DNA from 2 places in the Paenibacillus sp. sgz302164 genome. Region 2 is predicted to be linked to the other one. Evidence: riboswitches for the same ligand, from Rfam matches in the RefSeq annotation. Region 2 holds a riboswitch; the other holds the start of a gene.
What was found. A riboswitch is a leader RNA that binds a small molecule or an ion and turns the genes downstream of it on or off. The one in region 2 is predicted to bind FMN.
Positions count from the first base shown of each region.

Region 1: it holds a riboswitch for FMN, as region 2 does, so the genes downstream of both, AC0LWT_RS17350 (DMT family transporter) here and ribD (bifunctional diaminohydroxyphosphoribosylaminopyrimidine deaminase/5-amino-6-(5-phosphoribosylamino)uracil reductase RibD) in region 2, are expected to answer to the same signal.

Region 1 is NZ_JBVYOL010000009.1:271,377-286,688, forward strand. Features, by position in the region: gene AC0LWT_RS17305 (helicase C-terminal domain-containing protein) at 1-237, shown strand, start outside; gene AC0LWT_RS17310 (VOC family protein) at 245-616, opposite strand; gene AC0LWT_RS17315 (carbohydrate ABC transporter permease) at 1,307-2,200, opposite strand; gene AC0LWT_RS17320 (ABC transporter permease) at 2,226-3,083, opposite strand; gene AC0LWT_RS17325 (ABC transporter substrate-binding protein) at 3,220-4,863, opposite strand; gene AC0LWT_RS17330 (helix-turn-helix domain-containing protein) at 5,586-7,880, opposite strand; gene AC0LWT_RS17335 (iron-containing alcohol dehydrogenase) at 8,177-9,340, opposite strand; gene AC0LWT_RS17340 (PaaX family transcriptional regulator C-terminal domain-containing protein) at 9,533-10,327, opposite strand; gene AC0LWT_RS17345 (YbhB/YbcL family Raf kinase inhibitor-like protein) at 10,497-11,444, shown strand; FMN riboswitch at 11,634-11,788, shown strand; gene AC0LWT_RS17350 (DMT family transporter) at 11,973-12,917, shown strand; gene AC0LWT_RS17355 (MOSC domain-containing protein) at 13,017-13,553, opposite strand; gene AC0LWT_RS17360 (MarR family winged helix-turn-helix transcriptional regulator) at 13,555-14,022, opposite strand; gene AC0LWT_RS17365 (hypothetical protein) at 14,411-15,312, shown strand, end outside.
Region 2 is NZ_JBVYOL010000006.1:110,050-125,361, reverse strand. Features, by position in the region: gene AC0LWT_RS11925 (peptidylprolyl isomerase) at 286-717, shown strand; FMN riboswitch at 919-1,097, shown strand; gene ribD (bifunctional diaminohydroxyphosphoribosylaminopyrimidine deaminase/5-amino-6-(5-phosphoribosylamino)uracil reductase RibD) at 1,324-2,439, shown strand; gene ribE (riboflavin synthase) at 2,442-3,107, shown strand; gene AC0LWT_RS11910 (bifunctional 3,4-dihydroxy-2-butanone-4-phosphate synthase/GTP cyclohydrolase II) at 3,199-4,425, shown strand; gene ribH (6,7-dimethyl-8-ribityllumazine synthase) at 4,471-4,941, shown strand; gene AC0LWT_RS11900 (site-2 protease family protein) at 4,941-5,582, shown strand; gene AC0LWT_RS11895 (segregation and condensation protein A) at 5,601-6,392, shown strand; gene scpB (SMC-Scp complex subunit ScpB) at 6,376-6,972, shown strand; gene AC0LWT_RS11885 (DUF2953 domain-containing protein) at 7,150-7,851, shown strand; gene ytfJ (GerW family sporulation protein) at 8,002-8,499, shown strand; gene AC0LWT_RS11875 (hypothetical protein) at 8,786-9,301, opposite strand; gene AC0LWT_RS11870 (D-alanyl-D-alanine carboxypeptidase family protein) at 9,863-11,059, shown strand; gene AC0LWT_RS11865 (nucleoside recognition domain-containing protein) at 11,072-11,668, shown strand; gene AC0LWT_RS11860 (spore maturation protein) at 11,690-12,223, shown strand; gene AC0LWT_RS11855 (pseudouridine synthase) at 12,286-13,032, shown strand; gene AC0LWT_RS11850 (redoxin domain-containing protein) at 13,114-13,650, shown strand; gene resB (cytochrome c biogenesis protein ResB) at 13,717-15,312, shown strand, end outside.

The sequences.
Region 1 (15,312 bases), on a different contig from region 2:
GGACTGGAGCGGAACATCATCAAAGACTACATGGACCGGACAGGCAAAAACGGCTACGAATACGCCTACGTGTACCCCGGCATGAATAAAGTGCTCCAGGCCGGCGGGAGGCTCATCCGCTCCGAGACGGACCGCGGCACGCTGCTGCTCGTGGACGACCGGTATTTGCAGCCGCTTTACCAGCGGCTGCTGCCTGAAGAGTGGAGGGAGTATCGGGTCATTCGGCCGCCGCAATAGCCGCGCGCTATCTCCTCCACTCCAGAAGCTCGATCCGGTTCCCGAACGGATCGTCGATGTAAATGCGCTCCGCGCCTTCGAGCGCATCGTCGTCCTGGACCTTCACGCCGCGCGACTCCAGGCGAGTCCGAAGCGCAGCCAGGCCGCGGACTTCGAAAGCGGGGTGCGCTTTTCGCGCGGGGGCGAAATCCTGCTGCACGCCAATGTGCACCTGGTGGGCGCCGCATTGAAACCAGACCCCGCCTCTGGCCTTCAGCTTGTCGGGCTTGGGAATTTCACACATGCCCAGCGCGCCGTGATAAAAATCCCGGGCCGCATCCTCGCAGCCTGCCGGCGCGGCTAATTGAACATGGTCGATTCCAACAAAATCGCAGGTCATAGAAGCACCACCTTGATTGTTTTGTTAGATGAAACTTAATTTCATTATATGGCACAATGCGAAATTTGCAAATGGGCTTTCCTCACAAAGCCTTCCTTATGTAGCGGTAATGCAAAATGTCGTTTCGTGCCAAGGAGCGGCTGGTACAAGCGTGGCTGTATGAGCGTTGTCAAAGTGTCCATCGGATTACGCGTCTGCTAGAACTGCCGCCTCACCACTAGTGCGCTCAGAAAACTGCAGCAGTCAGGCTGTTGAGAGGGAGCTGTGTGCTCAGAAGGGAGCCTCAATTTGGCTGTGAACAGTCTGAGGGCCCTTCGATTTGGTCGCAGCCATCCGCGCAGCGGCTCGGCAAGCCGAAAAGCCTGCGAAAATACAGGCTTTTTCCGCGGAAGTGGCCCGTTTTTGGGAAAAGCCTGCGATTGTGCAGGAATTTTTGCTCAAAATGGGTTTGAGCCTATGTATTCGCCGGAAAGCCTGCACATTTGCAGGAATATTCCACCGCGGGCGCCTCAACGGGCAAAAACCTGCACATTTGCAGGTTTTCCAGGCTGGCAAGCCGCTTCGCGAGTCCTGGGCGCGTGTTGTGTCGCCGACGCATGGCGGCGGTCGAACGGCCCTTCGACTGGCCCCGCGACCGGCCCGCGAATCGCCCGCCCGAGGGGCAACCTTCCGGTCCCCCCGCACGCACGCTCACCCTTTTATAGAGCCGATCAATACGCCTTTTTCAAAGTATTTTTGGATGAAAGGATAAAGGACTAGGATCGGCAGCGTTGAAACGATGATCACGCCGTATTTGATTTGGTCGGCATATCTTTGCGCGTAGCCTCCCGCGTCGCCGCCAACGCCTGCGCCATTGGCAAAAACCTGATTCGACAGAAGGATATCTCTCAAAATGATTTGCAGCGGCTGCAGCTCGTTATTTCTTATGTAAATCAAACCCGTGAAAAAATCGTTCCAGTGCGCGACCAAGTAGTACAGGCCGATAACCGATATAAGCGCTTTGGACAAAGGCAGAGCCACCTGTGCAAAAAACTTGAAGTGAGAACAACCATCCATCGCCGCCGCTTCGTACAATTCCGATGGCAAGGAAGTTTCAAAAAACGTTCGCGCAATAATGAGATTGAACACGTTCACGGCAAAAGGAAAAATGAAAACCCACATCGTGTTGGTCAAGTGCAGTCCTTTTATCAACAAGTAAGTCGGAATTAAGCCTCCGTTAAAAAACAACGTAATGACGAAGATCAACATTAAAACGCGCCTGGCCGCGAATTCCTTCCTTGAGAGCACGTAGGCTGCCGGTAAAGTGAACAGCAAATTTACGAAAGTGCCCAGCAATGTGTAAACGATGGTATTTCGATATCCGACCCAAATTCTCGAGTCTTTAAAAATTTCCTGGTATCCGAAAAAGCTGACGCCCTTCGGCAGAAACAAGACTTGGCCGGTTGACACCAGGGTGGAATCGCTAACGGATGCAATAACGATAAAGTACAACGGGTAGGCAATGATCAGAAAGATCGAGACGCATAACACGAACAAAACAAGACGGAATGCGATGTCATTGCCATGCTTGCTTAATAAACCCAAGTCGGCTCCCTCCTCCGCCATCCGATTACCACAGGCTCATATTTGAAAATCTTTTTGAAATGCTGTTCACAGCAATCAGGAATATAAAATTGATGACTGTGTTGAACAAGCCTATTGCCGCCGAGTAGCTGAATTGATTGGACACAATGCCGATCTTATATACATAAGTGGCGATGACCTCGGAAACCGGGAGGTTTAACGAATTTTGCATTAAAAAGATTTTTTCAAAGCCGGTGCCGAGTATATTCCCCATGCTGAGAATAAACAAAATAATCATCGTAGGCACAATTGCCGGTATATCCACGTAACGGATCGTTTGCCATCTGCCGGCCCCGTCTATTTTGGCGGAATCGTACAGCTGGGGGTCGATCGTAGACAACGCAGCTAGATAAATAATGCTGTTCCACCCGCAATGCTGCCAAATATCGGAGAGCACGTAGACCGGCATGAATGCTTTGGTAGAGGCCAGCAAATTTACATCGCTCATTCCGGCGGATTTCATCAAGTACCCGACAATGCCGGTTTCCGGCGATAGCAGGACATTCAGCATTCCGACCAGTACAATGGTGGAAATAAAATGAGGCAAATACACCGTCGTTTGCAAAATTTGCTTCGCTTTTTTCCTTCTGATTTGATTCAGGATCAACGCCAAAATAATCGGGGCGGGAAATCCGAGCACAATCGACGCCAAGCTGATGGTAAACGTATTTTTCATTAAATCGGCAAACAAATAGCTGTTAATAAATTGCTTGAAATAGTAAAGTCCGCGCCATTCCCCTCCCGTGAGCCCTTTGGAAAAATCGTAGTCCCGGAAAGCGAGCTGGATGCCGTACATCGGAACGTAATTAAAAAGCAGGATGACGGCGATTGCCGGAAAAATCATGATCCACAGTTGATGGTCGCGTTTGAATGTGCTTACAATTGTCGGTTTTCTGGCTAAGCGGATACCGGCAGCGATTTTGTCGGCTTCGCGTATTTGAGCGCTCATCACGGCATTCTCCCTTTTGGATGGATGCGATTTATTTGTTTTTGCTCATGAAGCTGTCGTAGTATTTTTGCATAATTTCAATGTTTTGCTGCAATCCGGCTTTTTGGCATTCTTTCACATAAGCGTCCCATTGGGCATCAATGCCGCCTTTCGTAACCCACTGGGCAAATTTTGGATTGGCCAAATTCATGAGATTCGTGTTGTTCAAGCTGAGGATGTTATTGTCCGCGGTCGAATATTTGATAAACATGGCCGGGAATACATCCGTCTTGGTGTTCACACTCAAAGCGCTCTTCAGCGATTCGGATTGTGTGAGCACTTCGCTCATATCTTTGCCGAGATTCAATTTCAAGGAATCCGGAATGTACAAAGGTCCGTTATCCGCTATGGTCGACGTCCATTTCCATGTTCCGGGATCCATTTTCGGATCGGTTGGCGGCAGGACGCTATAGCTTCCATCTCCATTATCTTTAATATTCGGGCCTAACGAACCGAACAAAACCTGCATGCTGACTTTAGGGTCATACAGCTGATTGATGAATTTCATCGCCGCGTCTTTATTTTTCGTTTTCGCCGACATGACAATCATGTTGCTTCCGAAGTTCAGGGAATTGTAGTCGTAGCTCCAGGTTATTTTGGAGGTCGAATCGGCTGACATCTTGAGCGGGGGCATCGATGTATACTGCGGAGCCACCTGGTCTCCGAACCTGTCCGATCCGACCCAGCCCCACGTGAAGCCGACTTTCGCCGTATCCCCGGTACCACGGGCAATCGACTGGAATTTCGTGTAATCGTGAGTAAACACTTCGGGATTGATCAGCCCGGCAGCATAGCATTTGTTCAAAAATACGACCAGGTTTTTGAAACGTTCGTCGATCAGGAAGTTTTTCACTTTCCCGTCTTCCACGTAATATCCTTGGGGACTTCCGTCGGATAAAGTAATGCCCTCGCTGCCCAAGAGGACCGCAGGATTGAAATATCCGCCGATCCCGCCCGGCCAGTCCATAGGAATCTCGTCATTCGGATCGCCGTTGCCGTTCGCGTCTTTTTGCTTGAACGCCACCAGCACGTTATATAACTCATCCCACGTCGTCGGCATTTTTAGACCGAGATTGTCCAACCACTTTTGATTGATAAATTGTCTTGTAGCGGAAGCGGGCCAAAAGCGCTGGTACCTGGGTAAGCCGTATATTTTCCCGTCAGGCTGCGTGGCGATGATTTTGGTCTCGGGCTTTTCATTAAACATCATTTGAACGTTCGGAGCGTCTTTGCCAACCAAATCGGACAAATCCTGGAACAAGCCCTGAAATTGCGCAAAATCGGCGTCAGTAATGACATTGGGACCGACAAATAAGTCCGGAACGTCGCCGCTGGCCAGCATGGTGCCCTTCTTTTGCCCCCAGTCCGCCGTAATTTCCTGCCATTTGATTTCAACGCCTGCCGCTTCTTGCGCCTTTTTCAGCCATTCCATTTCGGCCAGCGGTCTGGTAAGCGGGTGCTTGACCATTATGGCCGTTAATTGTACCTTCGCGCCGCTGCCGCCTGCATTTCCCGAACCGGAGTCGCTTTTTCCCCCGCTTTCGCCCCCGGAAGTAGAACCGGAATCGCTGCACCCCGTCATTACAACGGCGGAAACCATAAAAAGCGAGAGCACAACTGCTTTGCGCATTGCCATCATCCCCTCATTGAAGTATTGGTTGTGTACCAAATCCTTGCCGATTCCATCTAACTGTAATCTTTCGTTCGAGGAGGCGTAAACGATCAGTTTTTGATGAATCCCCATTTTTTGAAAACGCTTAACATCGCAGCCAGAAAACGACGCAGAAGCGCCTTGCAGACGGATTTCAAAAACTGCATATTTTCAAAAACTGCGCCTTTACAACAAACTGACGAGAAACTTGCACACATGCTGGAAACAAAGCAAATTTACCTGGAAATGCGGAGAAAACCTGCAAAGTGCAGGCTTTTCACCGCGGACGTGCGCTCGGACCCTCTGTAATCGAAAAATTCCTGTGCAATCGCAGGCTTCTCGCCAAAATAGGCCGATTTCGAAGGGAAAACCTGCACTATCGCAGGTTTTTTTCTGCCAAGCCGCCTTGTCCCCCCATTTAAGCTGCGCAACCCGTCCAGGAGAGGCATGGGGTGGGGAGAAGGGAGAAGCAGCTGTGCCGGCTCTGGCGTGGGAGTTTTTCAACAAGTATTGCTTTCTTTTCAGTCTGCTTGCAGGCGATATCGTGTTCAAAGCAGCGATCTTATGACGATAAGCGCTGCTTGAACCGGAAGGACGAGAGTGATAACGGAGGCTCACCGTGAGGAGGAAATGAACAAATCGGGAGGAGGGATGATGCAAGCAGGAAGTACCGGGGCGGCAAAACGACCGGAACGGAGGCCGGACCTTCAGGAGTCGGCCGTAAATTCAGCCGGTTCCTGATTTTTGATGGAATCCCGGTACTGGCCGGGGGTGATGCCGACCATCTTTTTGAAGGACCGAATAAAACTCGACGTATTCGAATAGCCGACCTGCTGCGCGATCAACTCCAGCGTTTCATCCGTACTCCGCAGCAAGGCGATGGATTTTTGAATGCGCAGCCGGTCGATATATTCCTTGAAATTTTGCCCCATCGTCTTCTTGAAATGATAGCTGAAGTTGGAAATCGACATGCTGAAATGGTCGGCAATGAGCTGCAGCGAAAAATCGGGATACATGCCTTTTCCTTCTATGAAAGTCAGAATGTCTGTTTGCGACGCCGTACGGGCCGGCGGCTGCGAGCTGCGAATGAGATCGCAAAGCTTGCGGCTGCTTTCACGCATAATGCCGATCATCTGCTCGATCGTATATCGATGAAGGTGGGAGACGCCGGTCAATTGCAGCAGGCTCTGGTCGCTCTGCCCAAAACGGTGCAATCCGTTGAATATGACGATGACCGTGTTCAAATAAACGGCCCTGACCATATGCGGCGGCGTCCCGTCTTGCCCGATATAGGCGACGATGCGCTCCATGACCGATTCGACTGCGGCGACGTCGTTTTTTAAGATGAACAGCTCAAGCGACTGCAGCTGCTCCGTAAAATAGGAGACCGCGCTCGTCTGCTGGACCTCGATTTCGTCAAAAACAAGAACCGAGTACTGGTTCCGGACCCGAAGATGCTCGGCGGCGCGGATAGCCTGCAAATACGACGGGTGAGCCCCGCCCGGGGACTGCCCCGGCGTTCCGATTCCGATCAGCGTGCGGATGCCGGTTCCCTCAAGCAGCTGCTGTTGAAAACCGCTGAGATACGTCTTCAAACGAAAGCACGGGTCGTGGGAACAAACAAAGACGATCTCTTGATTGTAAATGCTTTTGAAAAAATACCCCTGAAGCCCTTCAGGCAGTTTGTTCTCCTCCGTCCGGCAATATTCCGCCGCCACTTCGATGCCGCCTTCGCTCGTTTCGCAGGACAGGACTGCAGCCGCAATATGAGCGTAGTCGAAGACGACTCCGTACGGAGCGGCCTCCTTTTGAAACGCTTCCCATGACGGGTAACGGTCGCAAATCAGCTCGAACAACAAATTATCGCGCATAACCGGCATCGTGCTTTTCACCCTCTCGTCCAGCCTGCTGTTGGCGGAGGAAAGCTGATCCAGCGCATACCGGATCGTATCGAATTCGTTCATGGTCCGCGGCTCTCTCGGCGTAAACAAGTTTTTGGCGAAATGAACCAAACCTTTGATCGGATGATAGTTTTTGCGGATGGACACATAAATGACGATCACTTCGAGCAATAAAATCAATATAAAAAGAATGACCGTATTGCGCTGAATCGTTCGGATATCCTGCAGCGTTTCGGATACGGCCACCAAAGTGACGTAATTCCAGCCGTTTTTATCCGACACTTCGTGCGAGACGATAAAAGATTTGCCGTCGATCCGGTAAATACCCGACCCTGAACGGTTTTCGCTCAAGCCGGACACCAGGTTCCGGAAATCGCTCGAATCGGTGTAGGAGGTCTCGTTGGAAGCGACCAGCCGGTTTCCTTTTTGGTCAAAAATAAAAAAATCGCCATTGTACGATTCGGAAACCGACTTCATCAGCCGGATAATCGTTTCCTCTCTCACCATGATGAGCACCGTACCGGGGGAATTGAGACCGCCTAACGGCAGCGGCGATAAGAACGTCAGCATGCGCATCCGGTTATTGCCGGGTACGATGACGTTTTCCGCCGGACGGACCGCCGGTGCAGTCAAATTGTTCAGTTCCTCGAACATGGCTTGATGCGGCCAGTTTTCGTAGTAATATCCGACGCCGGGATTTTCGAAGTCGCGAATGGTGTAGGCGCTGCCTGTTTTGGCAAACAGAAAACCGATGTTTTTGACATACAAAAAGGTGTTGTCGATGAACGCATCCGTCGCATTGTATTTCCGCATTTCATTCGCAATGACAATTCTTTGGTAATCGTCGTCCCCGGCCAGGTACAGCTTGATTTCCTTATTGTTCACCAGTTCGGACGGAAGGTTGTACACATAACGGGTGAAAATATCCATCGAATTCATGACCTGCTCGGTGACATGGGCGTTCCAGTCCATTTCCTTTTGCTTCACAACTTCCGTCGAATACGGGTAATAGTAGACCAAAATAACGATGACGGGAAACATCAGCACCAATATATAGGAAATCAGCATTTTGGCCAGCAGGTTGACCCTGGTTTTTTTCATGAATAGCCCCCTTCCCGAAATAGGTCTCGCAACAAAGCGCCCTGAAGTAAGCGGTTGCAATGCGAGGTGAACGAATACTGGCGAAATCACCGGCTTCCCGCAAGTCTGTGCATCCTTTGTTTTGAATTATAATAAAAAATGGAAATATGTAAAGGACGGTAACTATCATTTAATCCAACTATATTACGATATTGAAGATGTATGCCAGAGGCTGCCGATTTGCACAATATGGGTCTTTAAAAAAAGGGACTATCCCGTCGGCAGCCAAAGCCGCTTATGGGATAGCCCTTTGCGTTTTACAGCGACATGCGGTAGATGTTCAGCACATCGTCGCGGTTCAACTTCTTGAAATAGCCGAACTCTCCGTACACCATGGCTTTGTCGGCCATGAGCTCGATCGTCGAGTCGTCGATATCGTAATCGGCCAGACGGCTTGGCGCGCCGATCGAGTTAAAGAACTGCCGCAGCGCCGCGATGCCCTCTTCGGCTATTTGCCGGTCGGTTTTGCCGGCGGCATCTACGCCAAAGACGCGCTCCGCGAACTGTTTGTACTTCGCTACATTGGCGTCAAGCGTATAAGTCATCCAGTTCGGGAACAAAATCGCGAGCCCTCCCCCGTGAGGGATATCGTGCACGGCGGACACGGCGTGCTCCAGATTGTGGGTCGCCCAGTCGCCGCGAACGCCCATGCTCAAAACTCCGTTCAGCGCCATAGTTCCGGAGTAAAGAATCGTCGACCGGTCCTCGTAGCTGTTCAGATCCTTCAACAGCCTTGGCGCCGTCTCAATGACGGTGCGCAAAATGGCCTCGCAAAATCCGTCCTGGACGGGAGTATTGGCATCATGATGGAAATATTGCTCGATTACGTGCGACATGATATCGACCATGCCGTAGACGGTTTGATTCGCCGGGAGGGATTGCGTATGTACCGGATCGAGAATGGAGAACTGCGGGAACGAATAAGGGCTTCCCCAGCCGAGCTTCTCTTTCGTCTCCCAGTTGGTGATGACCGAACCTGAGTTCATCTCGGAGCCTGTCGCGGCAATCGTCAGTACGGTGCCGAGCGGCAGCGCGCCTGTCGCGGCGGCTTTGCGGGTGACGATATCCCAGAAATCGCCTTCGTATTTCGCCCCGACGGCGATTCCTTTGGCGCAATCGATGACACTGCCTCCGCCGACGGCGAGAATCAAATCGATCTGATGGCTGCGGCACAGTTCCACGCCTTTATGTACCGTTGTCAGCCGCGGATTCGGCTCTACGCCGCTTAATTCGGTGACTGCAGCTCCAACCTCGGCAAGCAGCTTGATCACGCGGTCATAAATGCCGTTCTGCTTAATGCTTCCGCCGCCATAGACGAGAAGTACGTTTTTTCCGTATTTTGGCACCTCTTTCGTCAATTGCTCCAACTGGTCGCGTCCGAAATATAGTGTCGTAGGATTATGAAAGACAAAGCTGTTCATGAGAACATCCTCCTTTGTTAAATTCAGCTACCTCTTTCATTGTAGCCAACTTGCGGCAAAAAACAAAATGCGGCAGGCCGGCGGGAGGGGGGAACCTGCGAGTTTGACGATCTTGGCTGAGCAGGGGGGAGCTGGCAGGCCTGACCTGGCAAACCAGACAGATCCCGCGGCCCGCGGTGGCACCCGCCACCCTCAACTCCTGACGAATTGGGCGTACACCGAGCCGGCCGATACGGCTTTAGCAAGTTTGTCCAAATGAGTTTGAAAAGACTGAAGGATCGCGTAACCTTGCCAATCTTCAGGCAAAAGCTCAGCAGGCAGCATCGGGTCGGCCAGATACAATTCGCTGATGACTTCGCCCATATGCAAATAGCAAATAAATACCTCCAGAGGCTCCGAACGTTTGTCCAATGCTTGCTGCATAACCGGTTCAAATTGCGATGAGAACCACTGCAGCTTCTCCCGGTATTTCTCGGCCACCGGCTCCAACTGCCATATCGATATAGCGTCTTCAGAGGTAAGAGTCCGGTATTGCATAGAGCCCTGGAATAAGGTAACCTGCCCGTTCAGGCCATATTTTTGTATAAGCTGTTCAACTTCGCTTTTATACGGCCATGGGGAAATATAGACGCTGTTATACAGCAGTCCGAAGCCGGTTTGCAAAATGTCGGAGCGGAACTGATCCCGCTTTTTGCGTTCCGTTTCCGGGATTTCCAGCATGACCAGGTGCCAGCATTGATCCCATTTTTTTCGGTACAGCTGCGGTTTTTGATTGATAAATTGGACCATGGATCGCCCCGTGTCCGTAATTTGATAACTGGAGCGGGACGGAGTGACGGCGTAGCCTTCTTTTTTGAGCCGGGATAGGCTGTTGCGGATGTAGGGAGCCGAATAGCCGCGATTTTCATAAATGCGAACGAATTCCTGCGCCTCCAGACGATCCGCGCGCGACATTAAGTAGAGCAGCTGTTTTTCGATGGATAGCAAAATTAACCTCACGTCCCTTATTGACATAGGCCATAATTTTTTGTAACATAAATTCAAACGAACGTTATGAAAATAGTTATAAAACGACGGCGTTTTATCTGTTCCTTGCTATTGTACCGCAAAAAGGAGCGGAATAGGCGCAAAAAAATGATGAATGGGAGTGGGGAAAATGAGAAAGACATTTCAAGCAAGACGGATGATCCTGATCGGGGCTATGGTGGCAGCGTGTGCTGCACCTGTTCAAGCAAATGCCGAAACGGCGGTCAAGAAAGACGTTATGAGCAATGTCAGCAGTTACTTGCAGTGGAATACACCGGTTTCCATTAAACTGGAAGACAAGGCGCTTCCGGTGCAGGGGGCGATGATCAACACGGAAATTCTGGTGCCATTGCGAGCTGTATTCGAAGCCAACGGCTGGAGCGTTTCATGGGACGAAGCGGGTCAAACCGCTCATGTTACCGGCGGCTCCACCGACGTCGCGATACAGCTGGGGGAGAAGAAAGCGGTCGTAAACGGAGTGAGCTATGAGCTTGATCACGAAGCGGTCATCATGGACGGCGCGATGATGGTATCGGAGCGGATTCTTCCTTTGGCGCTAAACGTATCGCTGCATTGGGAATCCGGCAGCCGTACGCTTTCTGTGTCCGCTCAGCGTGGAGCGGGCGGGCTGCAGGCGCAGACGGACGCTTTTCAGGAGTACGGGAACATTCCGGTCAAATATGCCCATGGAGGCGTAACGGGCGGGCAAAATATAAGCTTGCCGGTAAGCTGGAGCCATGTGCCGGCAGGTACGAAATCTTTTGCCGTTGTGGTGTATGATCTGCATCCGATTGCGGACAATTTCATTCACTGGAGCGTGCTCAATATTCCGGCGTCCGTGCAAAAACTGGAAGATGGGGCAGCGGGCTCTCTGAAAGAAGGGAAAGAGCTTAACAGCTACTACGGCATGGAGCCTCCGCGGTATTCAGGAGACCATTTGTACAGACTGGTTGTTTATGCGCTGGATACGGACAACCTTGAGGTGGGCAAGCAGCCGGTCTTTTTTGAAGAGCTGGAGCCGGTCCTTAAGGAACATATGACGGGCTATGCGGAAGTAGACGGCTTTTTCAAACAGTAACTGACCGCTCCGTACCGTGTTCAATCCGCATTCCGGACGATATACTGGACTTGGAGCATGCCGGCGAAATCGTGGAAATCCGGATATTTGCGGCGACGGCAGTTCGGACTGCCTCGCTTCAGAGGAGCTTTTTTTCCGATGACCCTTGTCGGATTAAGTCATTATGTTGTATAATCCACCTAATAGAATACGGACCTTCGGGGCAGGGTGAAATTCCCGACCGGCGGTAAAGGTTCACCGTTTGAACCTGAGCCCGCGACTCGCTTATTGCTTCAAGTGCAGCAAGCGACTGACTTGGTGAAATTCCAAGGCCGACGGTACAGTCCGGATGGGAGAAGGTTATAAGCAGGCAGGGCGCCGTTCATTTTTGCAAAAAAATGATCAGGTCCCAGCCTCTTTAAGATGCCCCGTTATCGATTTTTGATAACGGGGTGTTCTTCTTTCGAAGCGTCCTATTCAAAACCCAATTCTCAGCTTGCGAGGGCAGACCTGACTTTCCTTCGCATATTTCACAGGAGGTTTTGAACGATGGAAAAAGGAATCACGATTGGACGGCCCGTGACGCTGGAACATGCGGGCAGCAGCACGCGCAGCGGCATATGGCTGGTGGCTGTGGGAGCGGCGCTATGGGGGATTGACCCGCTGTTCCGCATTCTGCTGCTGAAATACTTTACTTCCTCGCAGATTGTGCTCTTCGAGCATTTGCTGCTTATGCTTTATGCTGTGCCGGTCTTATGGCTGCATCGCAGCGAACTGCGTGGCCTCAAGGCGAGCCATGTGCTGGCCTTGCTGTTCATTTCATGGGGCGGGTCGGCGATCGCCACCATTATGTTTACTTCGGCATTCGCCCACGGCAATCCGAATGCAGTGCTGCTGCTGCAAAAGCTGCAGCCGCTGTTCGCCATTCTGATGGCGCGAATGATTTTGAAAGAGTCGCTGCCGGCGCGGTTTGCGCTGCTGCTGGTCATGGCGCTGGCCGGCACGTATTTGCTGACCTTCGGCTTGGCCAGCCCGCTTGCCAGCCTGTCCGGCGTGGCCGCAACGGCCGGCCTGCTGTCGATTGGCGCCGCCGCCTTATGGGGCGGCTCGACGGTGATGGGCCGACTGCTGCTGGGCAAAATGCAGTTCGAGACCGTCACCGCGCTGCGCTTCGCGTGCGCGCTGCCGCTGCTCGCCGCCATCACTTCGCTGGATGGCAGCAGGCTCCAGCCGCTCGCCGAGGCGGGCGACTGGGGGCCGGTGCTGGGGAACTTGCTGCTGCAAGCGTTCCTCCCGGGCCTGCTCAGCCTGCTTCTATATTACCGCGGCTTAGCCGGAACCAAAGCTTCCTACGCTACGCTTGCGGAGCTGTTTTTCCCCGCAGTCGGCCTGCTGATCAACTGGGTGGTGTTCCACCAGCCTGTGACCGCCGCGCAGATCGCCGGGTTCGTGCTAATCTGGATCGTGCTCATTCAATTATCGAAACAGCGGTAGGCGGCACTGCCTGCCGGTAATAAAAAGCCGTGGCCTAATGAAACGTGAGAAAACGCGCTTCATTAGGCCACGGCTTTTTGCTGTGTCGAGCTCAGCGTGTTAAAGAAATACAATCGTATCGCCTTCCGAAATCCGGCCTTCCCTTTCCACGGAACAAACGATACCTCTCAACTTTTTAGCGGCAGGCACAAATTTCTGACTAAGTCCGCTTTGATTATACATTTGTTCAATCACCCTTCCGGGTCCAATGCAGGGCAGGTTTTCCCCTTCACAAATCAATCCCGTACCATCCGGAAAAATCAACCTAACCCCTTGCTGCAGTTCTGTAAGCTTCTCAAATCCGCTAATGATAATGTTGGCCCCCAGCCATTCCGGCTTTATCTCAGGGAGATCCAACCGATTGGCGATGCGTTCACATTCCTCTTTCGAAACGATGCTGATTTGACGTCTGTTCGCAGTCAGTACACCGCGAGGATAAATTTTTTGCCTGGAATCCGCAGGACGCAACAAGCCATAATGACGATCTCCCGGAATCCCTCCTAATTCAATCTGAATATATGAAACGGGGCGAGTAACGAATGTTGCCGGGTCTTCAGCCACCATTACTCTTTCAACTGCAGCACCACTTTCCCCCATTTTAATCTCCCTCCTTTTCCTGCGAAGATTGCAGCTCTTTATAGATCAAGCCAAAAGAACGTATCAGAAACTCCACTTCCTCATCGGATAAAGAGTCCGCAAAATACTGCTTGATCCCCCTTGCATATATAGGCCAAGCTTTCCGCAGCTGTCTTTCCCCTTCATCCGTGAGAACAGCATATGCTCCCCGTCGGTCCTCTTCGCTTTTTTCTCTTTGAATCAATCCTTCGCGCTCCAGCCGGTCGATCATCCTTGTTAAGCCGCTTTTACTCAAGACCACCTTCCGATTTAATGCTGAAAAGCGAAGCCTGCGATCGGGTGCCTCAAACAAAGCGATCAAAACGTCGTACGTGGTTAGCGGGACTTTCTTCTGTGCTGCCAAATCCCGCTCAATGCATTCTATGATTTTGGCATGTGTTTTAATAAACAACCGCCAAGCAGTCAACTCTTTTTCCGATAACCTTGCCATCGTCCATCCTCCATTCGCTAAAAACAATATAAATCAATTTAGTTGCGCGATCAACAAATTTTTGTTGACTGAGCAACTAAACGGCGCTGCATTTTTGCGGATTCAGAGAAGCCTGGAGACGAACCGAACCTCATAGGTACAAAAAAACGTGCTGATCCCTTCACAAGGTAGGGAATCATCACGTTTTTATTGTTGTTTAAAAAAGAGACCCGTGAACGCGAACTTTAGTTCATTTGGCAGTTGATTCAGGTCAAATTGATGTTCTAACATATGGATGATACCTCTTCTGTGTGGTAGCGTGTGACTTCGACCCACTCACTTTACCGAACGAAGCGGTGTTTTGTGTTTGGCAAGCTTGCAAGACGACTATGAAGAAAGGATGATAGAAATGCCAAATAATAATCAGGCTTGTCCTCCTGTTGGTACTATTAGAGGAGATGGCCGTTATCCTATCGACCTGACGGGTTCTCGCAGTCACACGCTTGTCATTGAGCCCGGTGTGGGCAGCCTCTCCATTGGACCGTCGCAATTGGGCAAAAAGGCAGACCTTCACGTCCCGCCTGATGCGCAAGTCGATTGGACCGTATTCAATGCCTTTGCCACGCCGGCCGGCTCGCCCTGGCCGCGATTTCTGCGCTACACGGGCAGCGACGCGGGCTTTTTTGACTGGGCGCAGAAACGCCCCATTGAAGAAATGGCATGGGTTCCGATCCTGTCTGCAGACACGGTGGCGGACGCCGGCCAGTCCATTTTGCATGGCTTGTATATCGAACTGGACCAGTCCGGTAGCCGTTTGCACCTGAAGCTTCCGAAGCGGCAGGTCTTTGAATATTTCCGCCTGAGTGTGGCCGGCGATCTATCACGCTTCTCGGCAACTGGCGATTTGCCATATTCTCTGACACTGGCGCCGAGCACCGGCCGACGCAAGAGTGATGCCCCCTTCTTGCTGCCCGACATGGGTGAATTGCACCAGGTCACGAGCCTGACGCTCCGGAACGCGCCGCTGGGACAGCCTATCTCGCTGGAGTGTCTGAACCGGTTCCCAAACCTTAGCTCCCTGAGTTTGTGGGGGAACTTCTGCGACTTGGACTTGCTGGCCCATCATGCCCGGTTAACGTATCTGGAGCTGCGCTTTATGCCCGATCTGGGTGACTTGCCGCCCTTGAGCGCGTGGCCGCTGCTTGAAGGCTTTATCGCCTACAACGTGGAAGAGACCGCGGGCAAGCGCCTAAAGCAGCAAATGAAAGCACGAGCTAGTACCCGCTCGTGGACCGGTCATGCTTCAGTGAG
Region 2 (15,312 bases):
TTTACTTGGATAATAATAACAGAACAGGTGGAAACATTCTGTGTCGTATTTCACAAAAGTTCATCGTCAAAGAAAGAAATTTCACAAAGGGCAAAATCAAGGGGGTTCCAGCGGAACGTAAACGATTGAAGTGACAATTTTTCTGTGATATATGCAAAAATACCGCAAAAAATAAATCCGCGACAGCAACGATTCCGCAGCGGCAGCAAATTTTCACAGCGGGTTTGTGAATTGAAAGCTTTCATAGTAAAATAAAGTATTATTGTCTAAAGGAGTGGACCTAACATGGCCAAACAAGCAAAAATCACACTCGCCGGCGGCGGAGAAGTACTGATCGACCTGTTCGAAAAAGACGCTCCGAACACCGTCGCCAACTTTGAAAAACTCGCAAACTCCGGTTTTTATAACGGGCTCGTATTCCATCGCGTCATTCCCGGGTTCGTAGCTCAAGGCGGCTGCCCTACTGGAACGGGCACAGGAGGCCCAGGCTACCAAATCAACTGCGAAATCAACCCGAACAAACACGAGCGCGGAACGCTTGCCATGGCCCATGCCGGCAGAAACACAGGCGGCAGCCAATTCTACATCTGCTACCAACCGCAGCCTCACCTGGACGGACAGCACACCGTTTTCGGCAAAGTAACCAAAGGCATGGAGTATGTGGACGCATTCAAAGGCAGAGACCAAATGGAAAAGGTCGAAATTGTCGAAGTGTAAAAATAAAGCTGTAAAGCTTAAAAAGACCTTCCTTAAGCCGTAAAACCGGCTAGGGATGGTCTTTTTTTAATCCGATTTGTGAACAATGTTTCAGCGGAGAAAAGAAAAAAATGTTGCTTTTTCCATGCCCGAGTGATAAATTCATAACCAAAGAAAACTAATTCTCCCGTTAGTGAGATTAGTTCTTCTTTCATTGTGTGTGCATACCTTCGGGGCGGGGTGAAATTCCCCACCGGCGGTGATACGTTCGGAAGCTGCTGCTCCGGCCGTAAAGTCCGTGACCCGTTTTGAAGCTAAGCGGTACCTGACAACAGCTTCGCTACGGCTGACCCGGTGCAAATCCGGGACCGACAGTATAGTCTGGATGGGAGAAGGAAACGCGAACAACAGGTTCGCTATGCACGTTTGGCCTCTTTTCAATTGAACAAAAATTCGGCAGGTCTGTCTTCTTTCAGGCACCGTGCCGGGTTTGTTTGAATTACCCGAAAACATGGACAAACGCGTGTAGACGAAGCATTTTCGTGTCAACTTCAAATCCTTGAGCCCCTATCCTGTGCCGGATCGGGGTTTTTTTGCATTCAAGTTCAAGAGATTGGTGGTGAGCGCATGCAGCTTATCAATGACGAGGCCTACATGAGGCTTGCGCTGCAAATGGCCGAAAGCGCGTCAGGCCAGACGGGGATCAATCCCGTCGTCGGGTGCGTCCTGGTCAAAGACGGACGCATTGTCGGGATGGGCGCGCATCTGAAGCGCGGCCAGGGGCACGCCGAAGTCCTCGCGCTGCAAATGGCGGGCGAGGAAGCCCGGGGCAGCACGGCCTACGTGACGCTGGAGCCGTGCAGCCACTACGGACGGACGCCGCCCTGCAGCGACCGGCTGATCGAAGCCGGCGTCGCGCGCGTCGTCGTCGCCGGTCTCGACCCGAACCCGCAGGTTGCCAGTTCGGGCATCGCCAAGCTGCGAGCAGCCGGGATCGACGTATCCGTCGGGCTGCTCGGGGAGGAAGCCTCGGCGCTTAACGAGGCATTCAACAAGTACATCGTCACGCGCATGCCGTTCGTGACGCTCAAGACGGCGAGCACGCTCGACGGGAAGATCGCTTCGAAGACCGGCGACAGCAAGTGGATCACCGGCGAGGCGTCGCGCGCTCTGGTCCATGCCCTGCGCCACCGGCACCAGGGCATCATGGTCGGCGTCGGCACGGTCATCGCCGACGACCCGCTGCTCAGCGCGCGCGCCGACGTACCGGCTATCCAGCCGGTACGGATCGTCGCCGACTCGCTGCTGCGCATCCCTCCGGACGCCCGCGTGCTGCAGGAGCAGGATCGTCAGCCGACGATCCTGCTCGCGAGCGCACAGGCGCCCGCGGAGCGGCGTGCCGCGCTGGAAGCGCGCGGCATCGAGATCGTGACCTGCGGCGACGGCCCGCAGGTCGATTTGACGCTCGCCATGCGGCAGCTCGGCGAGCGCGAGATCGGCTCCATCCTCCTTGAGGGTGGAGGCAGACTCAACGGCGCCATGCTGGAGCGGCGCCTCATCGACAAGCTGGTGCTGTTCTACGCGCCGAAAATAATCGGCGGCGGGGCGGAGGCACCAGCGAACTTCATCTTTGGCGGCTTCGCGAAGATGGCGGACAGCATTACGCTCGACCGCTTGCAGGTCGAGCGGTTCGGTCAAGACGTATGCTTGACCGGGTACCCGGTTTATGAAGGTGGGAACTAGGCATGTTTACCGGTATTATTGAAGAAATCGGCCGCATGCACCGCGTCCGCAGCCAAGGACAGGCGATGGTGCTGACGATCGGCGCATCGAAGGTGCTGGAAGATGTGCGGCTTGGCGATAGCATTGCGGTGAACGGCGTTTGTCTGACGGTAGTTGCATTTGACGCAGACTCCTTCTCGGTTGACGTGATGCCGGAAACGTACCGCAAGTCGAACCTGCGCAAGCTGCAGACGGGCACGCCGGTCAATCTGGAGCGCGCCATGGCGGCGAACGGCCGGTTTGGCGGACATATTGTGCAGGGGCATGTCGATTCGACGGCGGTTATCATTTCCCGCACGCCTGAAGAAAATGCGGTCGTTTACCGGTTCGAACCGGAGAACAAAGACATTTTCAAATACATCATTCCCAGCGGTTCAATTACTGTTGACGGAATCAGCCTGACTGTCGTGCAAGTGACGGAACGCGACGCCTCCGTCTCCATTATCCCGCATACGCTGGCCCAGACGGTGCTTCAAGACAAGAAGCCGGGCGATACGGTCAACATCGAATGCGACGTTTTGGGCAAATATATGGAGCGTCTGCTTCGTTTCGGACAGCAGGAATCCGGCAGCAGCGGCAAACGGGGCGCTTTAACGGAAAGTTTTTTGGCGGAACACGGTTTTATGTGACAGGGGACGCACATGCAAGCTTGCTGCGGCTTTCGGATATAGAAGAAGCTTCCCGTCCGGCAGCGGCGGATTGCTCTTAGGAGGGGTGAAGATGACAGACATACGGTTTGACAAGATTGAAGATGCGATCGAAGATTTGAAGCTTGGCAAAGTCATCATCGTGGTGGACGACGAAGACCGTGAGAATGAAGGGGATTTTATCGCGCTGGCCGATAAGGCGACGCCTGACGTAATTAATTTTATGATCAAGGAAGGACGCGGTCTTGTCTGCGTGCCGATTACCGAGGAGCGGGCCGAAGAACTGGATTTGCCTCCCATGGTTTCCAGGAATACGGATTACCACGGCACGGCGTTTACGGTTTCGGTAGACCACGTCGAGACGAGCACGGGCATTTCCGCGCACGAGCGCGCCAGAACGGTAGAAGCGCTGATCGATCCGAATACGAGAGCCCACGAGTTCCGCAGGCCCGGTCACATTTTCCCGCTGATCGCCAAAAAAGGCGGCGTCCTGCGCAGAGCGGGGCATACGGAAGCGGCCGTCGACCTGGCCAGGATGTGCGGTTCGTATCCGGCCGCCGTCATTTGCGAGGTCATCAAAGAGGACGGAACGATGGCGCGGGTTCCCGATTTGATGGAATTTGCGGCTAAGCATGAGATCCGCCTCATTACGATTCAGGATTTGATCCGCTACCGCAACCGGGAGGAAAAGCTGGTGGAGCGGGAGGTGGAGATCAAGCTCCCGACGGATTTCGGCTCATTCAAAGCGATCGCCTATACGAATCAGTTGGACAACAAAGAGCATGTGGCCCTTGTCAAAGGGACGATCGACCCGTCGCAGCCTACGCTTGTGCGCGTTCATTCGGAGTGCCTGACCGGGGACGTGTTTCACTCCCACAGGTGCGATTGCGGCCCTCAGCTCGAAGCGGCGCTAAAACAGATTGAAGAAGAGGGCTCCGGTGTATTATTATATATGCGACAGGAAGGCCGCGGCATCGGACTGATCAACAAATTAAAAGCTTATGCGCTGCAGGAGCAGGGATTGGACACTGTCGAAGCGAATATTAAGCTTGGATTTGCTCCGGATCTTCGCGATTACGGCATTGGCGCGCAAATTTTGAAGGACCTGGGCATCCGCAAGCTCCGTTTGCTGACCAACAATCCGCGCAAAATCCGCGGGCTTGAAGGCTACGGCCTGGAAGTCGTGGAGCGCGTGCCGATTCAGATGGAAAGCAAGGAGCACAATGTGAACTATTTGCACACCAAAAAGCAAAAACTCGGTCATTTGCTGGAATTTCATGACTCCGGCAGCGGCATTTAACGTGCGGCTTGCAGGAATTTTACAATAAGAAAGGGCGAAACGGACATGGCAAAAATTTACGAAGGACATTTGGTCTCGCAAAACTTAAAATATGGCATCGTCGTAGGACGATTCAATGAATTCATTACTTCCCGGCTGCTTGGCGGCGCACAGGACGCTCTGAAGCGCCACGGCGTTCAGGACGACGAAGTGGAGATCGCATGGGTGCCCGGCGCATTTGAAATTCCACTGATCGCGCAAAAAATGGCGGAAAGCGGCAAATATGATGCGGTCATTACGCTCGGAACGGTAATCCGCGGTTCGACGCCTCATTTTGACTACGTATGCAATGAAGTGGCCAAGGGCGTATCCGCCATCAATTTGAAAACAGGCGTGCCGACCGTATTTGGCGTTCTGACGACGGATTCGATCGAACAAGCCGTTGAGCGGGCCGGCACAAAAGCGGGCAATAAAGGCTGGGAAGCGGCGGTAACCGCAATCGAAATGGCGAATTTGACCAAACAATTCAGCTCCTAATGCTTTCTTATTTTCACCTGGAAACGCTGCTGCCCCGGCTGTTCGCCTTTCTCATAGCAATGACCATTCATGATGCCGCTCACGCTTGCGCGGCGATGTTGCTTGGAGACCGGACGGCCAGGGAGCAGAAACGATTGTCGCTAAACCCCTTGGCGCATATAGACGCCTTGGGGCTTGCGATGGTTGTGTTCGGACCGTATGGCTGGTCGAAAAAAATGCCGGTTGACATGACTCGAATGAAACGGCGGCCGCGGCTTTCCCATACGCTCGTTTATTTAGCCGGACCGTGCGCCAATCTGGTGCTTGTGTTTTTCTTTTGGTGGCTGTACTTCTTTTTACCTGCCTGGTTTGACGGCAACACCGAGACGATAGCGGTGGAAACGTGGAGAGTTTATGCGCAGTACTGTGTGATTGTGAATGTCATGCTTTTTATTATTCATTTGCTGCCGCTGTACCCGCTTGACGGGTGGCACATTGTGCGGGGGCTGTTTCCCGCCGGCCGGCAGCGTTGGTTTTTGACTAACGAACGTTACGGACTGCTGCTGGTCCTTCTATTATTGATAACGCCAATCGGCCAATGGGCGCTCGCTCATTTGTATCCCATCGCCGCGCAGCTTGTCATGAATATATTTTCACTTTAGACAAGGGGGACGATACGGATGAAAGTGACTTATAAGCTGGAAGCCTTTGAAGGCCCTCTTGATCTATTGCTGCATCTCATCGATAAGAACGAGCTGGATATTTACAATATTCCGATTAAGGAAATAACCGATCAATACTTGGATTACGTAAATGCCATGCAGGAGCTTGAACTTGAAGTAACGAGCGAATTTCTCGTCATGGCCGCAACGCTGCTGGCCATCAAAAGCAAAATGCTGCTGCCCAAACCGCCGGAAATCGAAATCGAGGACTATTACGACGAATTTGACGATGAGCTGGATCCGCGGGCGGAACTGGTGCAGAAGCTGATTGAGTACCGGAAATACAAGTCGATTGCCGATATGCTGCGCGATAAAGAAGTGGAGCGGAGCTTGGTGTATACGCGCGAGCCGGAGGATTTGACGCCTTTCCTGCCTGAAGTGCAGGAGAATCCGGTAGAAGGTCTCGATGTAACCGACCTGCTGATCGCCTTTCAACGAACGCTGCGCAAATTGACCAACCGTAATGTAGTCGCAAAAATTCGCAGAGATGAAATATCTGTAAAAGACCGGATGCGCGAAGTCATCGATTTGCTTAGCCTTAAGGGCGGGAAACTGCTGTTTTCAAAGCTGTTCGATTACGATATGACCCGCGAAGAAGTGGTCGTCACTTTTTTGGCTCTGCTGGAGCTGATGAAAATGAAAAAGGTTACGTGCTTCCAGCACCGGTTGTTTGAAGATATTGTCATCCATGCGAAAGAGGAGGAGGCTGAATTTGACGCTCAATTTTCAGCAGATGAAATCAATTATTGAAGGACTGCTCTTCGCCGCAGGCGACGAAGGTCTGGACGCCAAGCAGCTCGCCGAAGTGATGGAGCTTGACTTGCACCTGGTTAAAGATATGGTTCATGATATGAAGGCTGATTTTAAACGCAAAGGCCGCGGCATTCAAATCGTTGAAGTGGCCGGTTCTTTTCAGCTGACGACGCTTGCCGAGCATGCTCCTTATTTTGAGAAGCTGGCGTATACGCCGTCGCGCTCCTCGCTTTCGCAAGCGGCGCTGGAGACGCTTTCCATCGTTGCATACAAGCAGCCGATTACGAGAGTCGAGATCGAGGAAATTCGCGGAGTCAAATGCGACCGGGCGCTGCAAACGCTGACAGCCAAAGACTTGATCGAAGAGGTCGGGCGCGCGGACGCGGTGGGGAGACCGATTTTGTACGGGACGTCCAAGCAATTTCTTGAATATTTCGGATTGAGCTCCATTCAGGAGCTGCCGGATTCGTCCAAGTTCCAGGCGAGCTTCGATTTGGAGGAAGAGACGCGCATGCTGTTCGACAAGCTGGGCGGGGAGCAGATTACTTTTGAGGATATGAAAAAGGAAGGCTTGTAAAAGTACAGGGAAATCCATCATTTTCGGCATCGTTTTGCAGGCCGGAATGGTGGTTTTTTTGCGTTATGAACGATTCGAAGGCTTTGGTGTGCATTTCATTACCAGCACAAGGCCATACTAACCAGAGGCGCCGTGATGGAAGAGACTTCGTACGGCATGTGTGGATAAGGAGGGCCGATGGCTTTGTGGTGGTTTGGAACGATATGCATCCTGTTGATTATAGCCGCGATCGCATTTTTCATAAGTTTTATCGAAGGGGAGTTTTACTTTTCGCGCGTCAGGGACAACGATCAGCTTGCCGTTGAAATCCGGGCGTTGTACGGGCTCGTCAAATTTCGATACGCCATTCCGGTCATCCAATTCAAAGGATTCGCCGCAGGGATTTTTATTAAAAGAGAAACGCTCAATCAAGCTGTAGCTTTCATGCAGGGGGAAGACAAGGCGCACATTACAAAGGATAAAGTGGTCGATTTTTTTAAGCGCGCCAATCTGGCTCTTGAAAGCACGCGGGACTTTTACGACTGGTTCAAGCAAACGATGTCGCGGGTGGCTTGCAGCAAGTTGACGTGGATAACGCGGGTAGGCATTGGCGATGCTTCCCAAACGGCTGTCACGACCGGGGCTATTTGGGGGATTAAATCTTCTTTGCTTGGTTTCGGTTTTAAATACGTCAACTTGATTGCGAAACCGGAAATTTCGGTCATTCCCCAATACAACGAGCCGCAATTCACGACGGAATTGGTGTGCAAAGGCCGCATTCGCATGTGGCATGCAGTGTGGGCGGGGGTTAGCCTGCTGGTGCGGATCGCCAAAGTAAAAGGCGGTTTCCGGACATGGTATGAAGTTTTGCGAAAACCCCGCGTCAAAACAGCCTCTTGAATGCGTGAATGGCTGATTTTCTATTTTTTAATTATGATGGAATTAATAGGAATATAGAAAGCGGCGGATTGGGATTACATATTTCCTCATGACGTTGGTTAAGCTAAAAATGCTTATTACTAAAGGCTTAAAGACAGGGAGGAACATGTAATGACTGAGCATCCGATACAAGGTCTGATGAAAGTGGCGATGGAAAATATTAAGGAAATGGTAGATGTCAATACTATAGTCGGCGATCCGGTAGAGACGCCTGACGGCAGTGTCATCATGCCGATTTCCAAAGTAGGCTTCGGCTTTGCCGCGGGCGGCAGCGAGTTCATGACCGATTCCGAAATCGAAATCGAAGGCGGCATGGGCAGAACTGAGGCGCTGAGCGCTAAAGTCGCTCTTCCTTTCGGCGGCGGCAGCGGCGGCGGCGTCTCGATCACTCCGATCGCGTTCCTCGTCGTCGGCAAAACCGGCGTGAAGATCGTACCGCTCGACAATCAGACGCATATTTTGGAGCGCCTGATCGATTCCGCCCCGCAAGTGGTGGACAAAATCCAGGCGATGCTCAAAGGAATGGGCACGCGAAGCACTTATTCCACGACCGGAACGGCGGAAGCAAAAAACGCTGCGAACGAAGATCATCAAAATTTTATCGTGTAGAGCAAGCGATATAAAAGCCGAAGAGACCGCCCGGGGCAAGCAAATTTGCTGCTTGGGACGGTCTCTTTTTTTGCTGGCGGCGCCGGGGCCGTTGCGCAGGAGGGAGGGTGAGGCATCACCGGAGCTGCTGCGTAGGATGGAAAAGCATCGCTAGAGTCGCTGCCGGGGGAAAAGCTCCGCTAGAGCCGCTGCGCAGGACGGAGAGGCATCGCTGGAACCGCTGCGCAGGATGGGAAAAGCAGCGCTAGAGCCGCTGTGCATGGTGGAGAGGCAAGCGCTAGAGGCGCTAGTATAGGGTGGGGTTGTTGAGGCCGGTGGCTGGCAAGCTGTTGCCGGCAATGTGTGCAGGCTTCAGGTCAGTGGCTTTATGCCTGGCCTGACAGGCAGCGTGATCTGCCATGCGCGGAAAGCCAGCAGTTTTGCAGGCTGCCGGGGGCAACCACGCGCCAGAATTTCGTACCGCGCGCAGCTCCCGGCGTGCGGTGCTGCGCTGCATGACGACGGCGGTCGGTCGCCGGTCGCACAATCTGCCTGGTTGCGCGTAGAAAACCTGCAAAAGTGCAGTTTTTGCTCGATGGATGCGCTGCCCACGACAAATTCCTGCAATTGTGCAGGCTTTTTGCCGCGAATATGGGCTCAGACTCATTTTCGGGGAAAATTCCTGCACAATCGCAGGCTTTTCGTCAAAACGAGGTGCTTTCAAGGAAAAAGCCTGCACTTTTGCAGGTATTTGGACTTTGTAGCCAAGTGAGAGAGGATGTCTCTCGGGAGGGGCACCAAAACAGGTATTCGTCGTCTCCAATTGACACACCAAACGAGTATTCGCTGTTTCCCCATTGGGTGTATCAAGCAGGTATTCGCCCTCTCTCCATTGAGGCTCGTACGTAGCCGGTAATCGTTTCTCCCAATTGGGCACACCAAGCAGGTATTTGCCATCTCCCCAGCGTGGAGCGCACCAAAGCAGGTATTCACACTCTCTCCATTAGGCACACCAAGCCGCCGTCTCCCCATTTAACGCATCTAACCGCTATCCGCCGCTTCACTAATTGGAGCACTTAACCGGTAACCGCCCTTTCCTAATAGGCACACCTAACCGGTATCGCCATCTTCCCATTGGGCGAATCTAACCGGTAATCGCCGTCTCCCGAAGGGGGCACCCGGCCGGGAGCATATCGCCTGCGCGAGGCGAATCGATGCGCCGCGGACCCGGTTTTCGCATTCTTTTCGGCAGAGCGAAACCGGTTTTTGCATATCCGTTCGCCTGCCGCATATACTTGTACAAAGTTTTGGCACGGACAACTTGCAGCCGTCCGCTTTGATTGTATGTACAAGCTACAAGCTCTTCCAGGGTAGGAGGATAAGGATGAAAACGAATTGGATAAAAACCGTGCTGTGGCCGGCGATTGTGGCGATGCTTCTGCTGCCGGTGGGCACCGCTCAGGCCGCTCCGCCGCCCCAGATCGATACGAATGCGGTCGGCGCATCCCTTATCGATGTGGAATCCGGGCGGATTTTGTACAGCGAAAAGGGAGACGTTCCGATGCGCATAGCCAGCCTGACGAAAATTATGACCGCCATTGTAGCCATTGAAAACGGCAAGCTGTCCGATAAGGTCAAAGTCAGCAAAAACGCTTTCGGCAAGGAAGGTTCGTCGATCTACTTGAAGCTGGGCGAAGAAATGAGCCTGCACAATATGCTCTACGGACTGATGCTGCGGTCCGGCAACGATGCGGCCACGGCGATCGCCGAGCATATAGGGGGCAGCGTCGAAGGCTTCGTCTACATGATGAATGAAAAAGCGAGAATGCTCGGGATGGATCACTCGAATTTCACGAATCCTTCCGGTCTGGATGAGGGGGAAGGACACCGCTCCAGCGCCAACGATATGGCCAAGCTGACGGCTTATGCGCTGAAAAATCCGATTTTCCAGGAAATCGTAAGCACCAAGATGAAAAAAGTTCCGAACCCGAGCGAGAGCTGGGATTACACCTGGCTCAACAAAAACAAAATGCTGAGCATGTTCGAAGGCGCCGACGGCGTAAAAACCGGCTATACCAAGCTCGCCAAACGCTGTCTCGTAAGTTCGGCGTCCCGCGGCGGCCAGCAGCTTGCCGTCGTCACGCTTAACGATCCGAACGATTGGGCGGATCATGCAAGGCTGCTGCAGTACGGATTTCAATATTATCCGCTGCAGCAGCTGGCTTTGAAAGGCGAAGGCATCGAGGGGACGCCTTGGGTCGTCGGCAGGACGACGTCTTATCCTTTGGCGGACGGCGAAAGCGGGACGATCAGCAAAAAACTGGAGCTGGTCGATCCGGCCAGCACGGCATACCGTCTTGGTGATAGAGGTGTGCTGAAACTGTATTTGAACGAGCGGCCGATCACCGCGATCCCGCTGTACGACAAGGGAAGTCCGCGTCTGAAGGAACAGGACCAGTCGGCCTTCAGCTTCAAGCAGGGGCCCGTCTACAAAGAGACGCTCATTTCGCGCTATGAATTTATTTGCAAATTGCTGATTCAAAAGCTGTTCTCAATTTCCGAATCCGCTTCGGACGATTAGGGGGAAAGCGCCGTGGTGAACTGGATCTGGTTGTTTTTTATCGTTGTCGGATTTGTGGTCGCCGCTGTGAACGGCAATGTGGAAGCGGTCACGCAGGCTGCGTTCGACGGGGCCAAAAGCGGGGTCACCGTATGCTTCGGGCTGATCAGCATTCTCGTCTTCTGGCTCGGCATGATGCGTATCGCCGAAGACGCCGGCATTCTCGGCAAGCTGGCCGTGCTGCTGCGTCCGCTCGTCCGCTTCCTGTTTCCCGGCGTACCGAAAAATCACCCGGCGATCGGCTATATTATGTCCAATATGAGCGCGAACATTTTGGGGCTCGGCAATGCGGCGACACCGATGGGCATCAAGGCGATGCAGGAGCTGCAGAAGCTGAACCCGCATAAAGATACGGCGAGCCCGGCCATGTGCACGCTGCTCGCGCTCAACACGTCGAGCATTACGTTAATTCCGACGACTTTAATTGCCATTCGCATGAATTACAATTCGGTGAATCCCGCTGAAATCGTCGGAACGACGTTGATCGCCACGGCGATTTCCACGGCGGCCGCTATCCTTGTCGACCGCTGGTACCGCAGATCGGCTACGCCTCTGCCTCCGTCCAAATAAGCGCCGAAAGGATGATTTGCCATGTACGCCATCGTATCCGTTATTTCCGCATGGGCCATCCCCGTCATGATTGTATTTATTCCGCTGTACGCGGCGTACCGCAAAGTTCCGGTCTACGAATCGTTTGTCGATGGAGCCAAGGACGGCTTCGACACCGCGATCAAAATTATTCCGCACCTCGTGGGCATGATGGTAGCCATCTCCGTATTTCGGGCGTCCGGCGCGATGGATATGCTTATTTCCTGGACGCGGCCGTTTTTCGAAAGCATCGGCATCCCGACCGAAGTTTTGCCGCTGGCCATCCTGCGTCCGATAACGGGGGCAGGATCGCTTGCTTTTACAACGGACTTGATCGAGCAGTTCGGACCGGATTCGATGATCGGGCGGATCGCCTCGACGGTCCAGGGCAGCACCGATACGACACTGTACGTCATCACCGTCTACTTCGGCGCGATCGGTATCCGCAAAGCCGGCTACGCGCTCAAAGTCGGGCTTATTTCCGACCTGGTCGGCTTCGCCGCCTCCATTTTTATTTGCTATCTTGTGTTCGCTTGACCGCTGCGCTCTTGTGATTTGCTTCATAAATCGTTATCATTAGCTTGAGGTGAAAGCGGACAATGGAACGACTGCAAAAAGTATTGGCAGAAGCGGGTATCGCTTCCCGCAGAAAGTGTGAGGACATCATCACGGCGGGAAGAGTGCAAGTGAATGGAGAGGTGGTCACGACGCTCGGCGTGAAGGTAGACCCCAAGCAGGACGAGATTAAAGTGGACGGGCGGACGATTAACCAACAGAAAAAACTGTATCTGCTTTTAAATAAACCGAAGGGTGTCATCACAAGCGCTACCGATCCCGGCGGCCGCAAAGTCGTTACGGACTTCCTGCCCGGCATCAAAGAGCGCGTATACCCGGTCGGTCGGCTCGATTACGATACGGAAGGGCTGCTGCTGCTGACGAACGACGGGGAGTTTGCGCATTTGCTGACGCACCCGAAGCATCACGTGCCGAGAACGTACCAGGCAACGGTCAAAGGAGTGCCGCACGGCTCGCTGCTGGACAAGCTGAGAAACGGCGTGCAGCTTGAAGACGGCATGACGTCTCCGGCCGAAGTCGAATATGCCGACGTCAATCCCGAGAGAAATGAGACGGTCGTCGAAATTACGATTTACGAAGGCAGAAACCGTCAGGTGCGCCGGATGTTCGATTCCATTTCGTTTCCGGTGATCAAGCTGAGACGCATCAAATTCGGCCCGCTCTTTTTAACGGGAGTGCCCCGCGGCAAGTACCGCCATTTGACGCCGAACGAGATCAAGGAACTCGTGGATGCCGCAAACCAGACACATAATATTCAAAAAGGCCAATAGGATTTGGTCTTCTTTTCGTTATAATTGAACATAGGTACGTCTGTAAAATGGCTAAAAATGTGAACAAAAGGTGATGATGGCGTGGGAGCAAATAAAAAATGGGTACAGATCGCGATATTCGCTGTCGTGCTTATTATTGGCGTGTTTACCATTATTACGAATTTGTCAGCTACGGAAAACAAGAAATACCCGCAGGAAGGAGACAAAGCGCTCGATTTCTCGCTGGTCGGGCTGGACGGCATCACGCACAAATTGTCGGACTACAAAGGGAAACCGGTGCTGATCAACTTCTGGGGCACCTTCTGCCCGCCATGTAAAGAGGAGATGCCGGCGCTGCAGAAGCAGTATGAAAAATGGAGCCAGCAGGGCGTCGTATTCCTGGAAGTTAACGTGGACAAAAACAAGGTGACGGTACAAAGCTTTATGGATCAGTACAAGCTGAGCCTGCCTGTCCTGCTCGACGCGCAGGAAGAAGTCCGCAAAATGTACGGGGTTATGGACTACCCGACTACCTTTTTCATAGGTGCGGACGGCAAAGTCGCCGTGAAAAGAATCGGTCAAATGAACGAATCGTACATTGACCAGACGATAGCCTCGATTGCCGGCAAAAAAGAATAGAGGCCGAAGCTCAGGCTGAGTTAACTAAGCAAGTTTTCCTCGCAGAAAACTTCGAGGAGGTTCATCATGTTTACCAACACCAAATGCGAGTGCGGCCATCAGAACCATATCGGCACGACGCTTTGCGAATCCTGCGGCAAGCCTCTGGAAGACGATGACGGCAGCGGCGTTCTGGAAATGCGTTACGACGGGATGGCCCGCCGCTCGCAAAAAGCAAACCCTTCCGCGCTCGACCGGGTTTGGAACTTTTTTTCCTCGGTTAAAATTGCGGTGTACATCATTATCGCCACCTTGCTCGCTTCCGCCGTCGGCACGATCTATCCGCAGGAAAATACGTTTCTCGATATGGATCCGGCGCAATATTACGCGCAAAATTACGGGACGCTAGGCACGATCTATTACAAGCTAGGGCTGTCGCACACATTCAACTCGTGGTGGTTCATCACCCTGCTGTTTATGATCGGCACCTCGCTGGTCGTGTGCAGCCTGGATCGCGTGCTCCCGCTCTACAAAGCGTTATCAAAGCAGCAAATCCGCAAGCACATCAGCTTTTTGACGAGGCAAAAGGTGACCTATACGGCAGAGCTGCCGCCCGGAACCGATCCGGCCGAATGGACAAGCCAAATCGGCGCTCTGCTTCGCAAACGCAATTACCGCATACATAAGGAAGCGGACGGGTCCGCGCTGCTTGCCGAGAAGTACCGGTTCAGCCGGTGGGGGCCTTATATTAACCATATCGGCCTGATCATTTTTTTGCTCGGCGTCTTGATGAGAAGCATTCCGGGCTGGCATATGGATCAGTATATGGGGATTATGGAAGGCGAAACCAAGCGCATCCCGAACACTTCTTTTTACTTGAAAAATGAAAAGTTTACGCTTGCATTTTATGATGAAAGCGCTCTGCCGAAAAGCATTAAGGACAAGGGGCAGGTCGTGCCCAAAACGTACGAAACGCAGGCGGTGCTTTATCACTGCACGGCCGATTGCGGCAATCCGGCGAAAGAGCCTGTGCTCGAAGAAGTCCAAAGGTCGAACATTTTGGTGAACGAGCCTATGGATTATAAAGGGCTTAAGGCGTACCAGTTCGATTACAAGCAGACGCTTATGCTGATTTCCGTCAAACCGAACCTGAGTAATCCGCAGACCGGCGAAGTGTACGGGACGATCGATCTTCCGATGAACAATCCGAAGGACGAATACCAGGCCGGACCTTACAAGCTGAAGCTGAAAGGCTATTTCCCGGAATTCGGCATCGATGAAAAAGGCCAGCCGATCAGCAAATCGAACGAACCGAAAGCGCCTGCGTTCATATTCAGCATCACGGGGCCCGGTCTTGCCGAAGGGGGAGAGCCCTACATGTACTTCCCGCGGCAGGTTGATAAAGAAGCGTTCAGCCAGGATGCGATTAACGGCGCAATCAGCAAGAAGCTGAATTTGTCCGTCAAATCCATGGATGGCGTGCAATTCGCGGAATACACCTCGTATTTGAATATCCGGGTCGATAAAGCGATGCCCTACATTTGGGTCGGGGCGGCGATTTTTATGATCGGCGTCATTATGGGCTTTTACTGGCAGCATCGGCGGGTATGGCTGCGCATCGATAACGGCCGGCTTACGCTGGGCGCGCACACGAACAAAAACTGGTTCGGCTTGCGCAACGAA